Regions from separate parts of the Lacrimispora sp. 38-1 genome, predicted to be linked through region 1. Evidence: a T-box and tRNA genes for the amino acid it is inferred to sense, from the RefSeq annotation. Region 1 holds a T-box; the other holds one or more tRNA genes.
What was found. The T-box of region 1 lies ahead of tyrS (tyrosine--tRNA ligase). A T-box ahead of a tRNA ligase gene usually reads a tRNA of that ligase, here a tRNA-Tyr.

Region 1 (2,466 bases):
CTTACCACGTCTCACAACTACGCCGTTAACCAGTTGTTCCCTTGTATAGGAAGTTTTTATATCGTTAACTGCTTCTCCATCTACGGTAACTCCGCCCTGTTCCACATTCCGTCTGGCTTCTGAACGGGATGGTGCCAGGCCTGATTTCTGGAGAATGGTTAAGATGTCAACACTTCCGTCTGTAAAATCTGCTTCTCCCAGCTCACATACAGGCATGTTTTCTGCATTGCCGCCTGTAAACAGCTCTCTTGCGCTCTTTTTCGCCTTCTCAGCCTCTTCTTCCCCATGTACCAGCTTGGTCAGCTCGTAAGCGAGGATTTCCTTTGCCTCGTTTAACTGGCTGCCTTCCCAGCTGTCCATCTCATCAATCTGGCTTAATGGAAGGAAGGTGAGCATACGCAGGCACTTTAAAACATCAGCGTCTGCAATATTTCTCCAGTACTGGAAGAAATCGAAAGGAGAAGTCTTCTCCGGATCAAGCCACACAGCACCTGACTGGGTTTTTCCCATCTTTTTGCCTTCGGAATTTAACAGCAGGGTGATCGTCATGGCATGGGCGTCCTTACCAAGCTTTCTGCGGATCAGCTCGGTTCCGCCAAGCATGTTGCTCCACTGGTCATCTCCGCCGAACTGCATGTTGCAGCCATAGCGCTGGAACAGCTCATAAAAATCGTAGCTCTGCATGATCATGTAGTTAAACTCCAGGAAGCTTAATCCTTTTTCCATACGCTGTTTGTAGCACTCTGCACTGAGCATTCGGTTTACGGAGAAATGCGGACCGATTTCCCGGAGAAAATCAACGTAGTTTAAATCCATCAGCCAGTCAGCATTGTTCACCATCATGGCTTTTCCTTCGGAGAAGTCAATAAAACGGCTCATCTGCTTTTTGAAGCAGTCGCAGTTATGGGCGATGGTTTCCACTGTCATCATCTGACGCATGTCGCTTCTTCCGGAAGGATCGCCAATCATAGCGGTTCCTCCGCCGATTAAGGCGATTGGTTTATTACCAGCCGCCTGCAGACGTTTCATTAAACACAGAGCCATAAAATGTCCCACATGCAGACTGTCTGCTGTCGGGTCGAATCCAATATAGAATACTGCCTTTCCTTCATTGACCATTTTACTGATCTCTTCTTCATTGGTCACCTGGGCAATCAGCCCTCTGGCTTTCAGTTCTTCGTAGATTGTCATTCCAATTCTCCTTTACCTAAAAAAAATAAACCCCGTCCTGTTAAAAGGACGAGGTTAAAATCTCGCGTTACCACCTTTTTTTATAAACAGCTCACGCTGCTTATCTCTTCGAGTACTGATGTGATACTCTAGCACAATAACGGGTGCAGGAATCCGTCGCCGCCTACCGGGCCTTAAAACCTTTGGGAGCGAAGCTCAAAGATGTATTCGCAGTCCGTTTTCCATGCGCCTCTCATCAACCGGCTGCTTTCTGTCTGGCTCTCCGTACTGTTACTTGTTCTTATCAATGCTTTTTCTTTTATATGAAGTTAATTTTTAGTATATGAGGTTTTTTTTTATTTGTCAAGATCCTTTTTTATCAAAGCAAACCTGACAGAAAACGTCAAAATTATGAAATAATATCATGAATCTGATTAAGCATCTTCTTTAAATTACCAGCTTCAATCTGCCCCGGAGCCGATTCTTTTCCGATTGCAGCAAAGGTCAGTGCAGATCCGAAAAACTCACCGGAGAACCGGCTGATCACACCCTCTTTTGACATGGACATGGTAATAATGGGGCGGTCCGAAATATAGTGTGACATCTCATAAGTTGCTGTCAGAAGCACCATAACATCCCCCACATTTCGTGGCATCACGGCAATTTTGGGAATGTCTGCGCCCAGCTCAAGCATCAGCTTCACACGGTGAAACAGTTCCTCTTTCTCCGGTGTTTTCTGGAAATCATGATTGGAAGCGATGACACAGACGCCCTCTTTGTGAGCTTCTTCCACAAGTATCTTCCCGGCTTCTTCATCAAAAAACAGTTCCACATCAATCAGATCCACATAACCGGAACGTATAAGAGCAAGATATAGATCAATATACTGCTGCACACTGATTTCTTTTTCTCCACCTTCCCCTGCAGTACGGAAGGTTGCAAGAAGAGGTATCTCCCCAAGGGCTTTTCGGATACATCCTGCCGCTTCCACAACTTTACTGATATCATGTGCATCATCAAGCCAGTCAATCCGCCATTCCGCCACATCGGCTCCGCCGGCTTTTAAGTTTCCGGCAGACAATACCGCATCTTTCACTTTTGTTTCCACCATAGGCACGCATACCTTTGGCACGCCTTCTCCAATGACCACATCTCTCACTCTGACCGTTTTCATTCTGATTCCCTTTCCTTATGCCCTATAGCTTCCGTGAATTATATTTTTTCTATTATAACGTTGAAGTGTAAATAGTTCAAATACAATTTTCATTTGTTAGATTTATATGCACTGTGAAGCAT
Region 2 (2,466 bases), on a different contig from region 1:
ATCCCAGCAGTTACCACGTCTGGACATTGACTGTCTTAGTTCTTTATCTTTCAGTAGCTGTCTGAATGAAATACTTGTATAATGGCAGCCTTGATCTGAGTGCAATATTGCATCGGTCCGAAGGGCTTTTTTATGATTTTTGATTAACATATTTATTGTATCGAGTACAAAATCAACTTCAAGGGATTCGCTAAGAACATAGGCCAATACCTGTTTCGTATAGGCATCCTTTATTACAGATAAATATGCTTTACATCCATGGTTGTAAAATAGATATGTAATATCGGTGAGAAGGATTTTTCCTGCACCATGTTCTGAAAACTCGCGTTGTACAAGATTATCAGATACAGCATCTGTTTTTAAAGCTTTTGCCATTCTTCGATATGGATTAGCTTTACGTATAGGGCAAAACAAGTTGAATTTCTTCATTAAACGACTGATTTTCTTTTGATTCATACGTACTCCCATATGAAGCAAGCGCATGTAGATACTGCGCCTTCCTTTATCATAACCACGATACAGATATGCTTTAAGAATCAAATCAAAATCAGCTTTATCTCTAGCCTCTTTTTCATTTTGTTTATCCTTAGAATTTAACCAGTTATAATAACCACTTCTGGATACCCATGCCGATTCACAGAGCCAGCTGATGTTTAGTTCATTATTATCCCGTGAAATCATTTCTTGAATGAGTCTGAATTTTTCTTCTGGTGTTGCTTCCGTTTTTCTGCCCATTCGGCTTTTTTGTCTATAAAATTGATTTTTTTTAAAAACTCATTTTCCTGTTTTAAATATTTTACTTGATGTTCTAGATGTGCAATACGTTCCTGTTCAGATAATTGTTTAGTTGAAGGGCGTCCCGAATTATTTTTACGTGTGTCTTCAAACCCTTCTGCTCGAAGACTGAATTTCTTTATGCGTCTTGTAATTGTATCGATTCTACGTTTACCAAGCAGTTGTGGGTCAATCCCCATAACGCGTAAAATAGAAGAAGGCAATCTCCCAGCCTCATATTCTGTGGCAAATTTTTCTCTAAACTCAGTTGTATATGTAATTGCTTTCTCAGAAACGCGTTCAATATATGGATTATTACGAAGCTGTTCCTGTTGTTTCTCTGTAAAATAATTTTTCCCCATAAAGTACGCTCCTTAATTTATGCTATGAGTATAACAAAAATAGACCCTACAAGGTAGGGTAAGTTAAAATATAAGCAATTTTCGCTTTTTTTAACTGTCTATCTTATAGGGTCCATTTTACTGGAACACACCGCCTTTTTCTTACATCACTTCCGTTACTGAAATGGGTGGAGAAGGATTCGAACCTTCGAAATCGTCGATAACAGATTTACAGTCTGCCCCCTTTGGCCACTCGGGAATCCACCCATGCTTTATTAGCAAGCGAGTGTTATTTTATCACAGAGAATCAAAAAAATCAAGGCATTTTTAAAAAATTACATCAAAAAATTGTACAACGTTTACTCCCTGTCGTCCACCAGTAAAACAGAACTCAACGGAGGCATTAATACTCTCACGCTGCCCTGTTCAACTGTAAAAGAAATCTTACCTACGTTATAGCCGCTCTCATAAGTCAGCATAACCCGGGACATGGTCTCTCCATCCTTCATGCCCAGCTGCCAGACCGGAATTAAAATATCCTGCTCTGCGGTATGGTTGCTGACTGCAACTGCACAGATACTGTCATTTATAAAACGACCGTATGCAATCAGATGATCCCCTGCCAGAAGTGGCTTTAATGAACCAAGGCGCAGTGCCGGAATGGTCCGGTGCAGCTCAGTCATATATCTGTGAAACTCAATCAGCTCCAGATTCTCATTTCCCCATGGATAAGTTCTTCGATTATCCGGATCCGTCCAGCCGCAGACTCCTGCCTCATCCCCATAATAAATGGCGGGAGCTCCGGGCCATGTCATCTGGATCATTACACCTTCCCGGAATATGCCATAGCTGATCCCGTCTGAGGCCGCTAATGGTCCCTCTGTTGAAGTACGGCCTGTCTTCATACTGGTTCTTGTAAGAAACCGGGAATGATCATGGTTTGAAAGCTGGTTCATAGCTGTTAAAAGTGATCCCGTCATCATCCGGCTCATATGGTAATTCATGGAACGAAAAAAGGTCTCACCGTCCCCGAAAAGCCTTAGATTTTTCTCATCACTATGCTTTTCCATACCGGTTAAAAACCAGGATACGGGTTCCATGAATGCGTCATAATTCATGACTGTATCCCATTCATCGCCCTGCAGCCAGGCAGATGGATCTCCATAATGCTCCGCAAGTACGATGGCATTGGGATTAGCTGCCTTTACTGCCTTTCTGAAATCCTTCCAGAACTTGTGGTTAAACTGGCTGCTGTGACCTAAATCCGCGGCCACATCAAGCCGCCAGCCATCGGCGTTATAAGGCTTGGAAACCCACTTGGCGGCAATATCAAGGATATACCGGCAAAGAG

Region 2: it encodes a tRNA-Tyr, which carries the amino acid that the T-box ahead of tyrS (tyrosine--tRNA ligase) is inferred to sense. The anticodon was not compared.

What each region holds. Positions count from the first base shown of each region.
Region 1 is NZ_JBANEW010000061.1:74,228-76,693, reverse strand. It holds gene tyrS (tyrosine--tRNA ligase) at 1-1,191, opposite strand, end outside; T-box leader at 1,233-1,487, opposite strand; gene aroD (type I 3-dehydroquinate dehydratase) at 1,580-2,344, opposite strand.
Region 2 is NZ_JBANEW010000011.1:111,201-113,666, reverse strand. It holds gene V7D18_RS03150 (IS3 family transposase) at 1-735, opposite strand, end outside; gene V7D18_RS03145 (HTH domain-containing protein) at 678-1,136, opposite strand; tRNA gene V7D18_RS03140 (tRNA-Tyr) at 1,301-1,382, opposite strand; gene V7D18_RS03135 (glycoside hydrolase family 13 protein) at 1,475-2,466, opposite strand, start outside.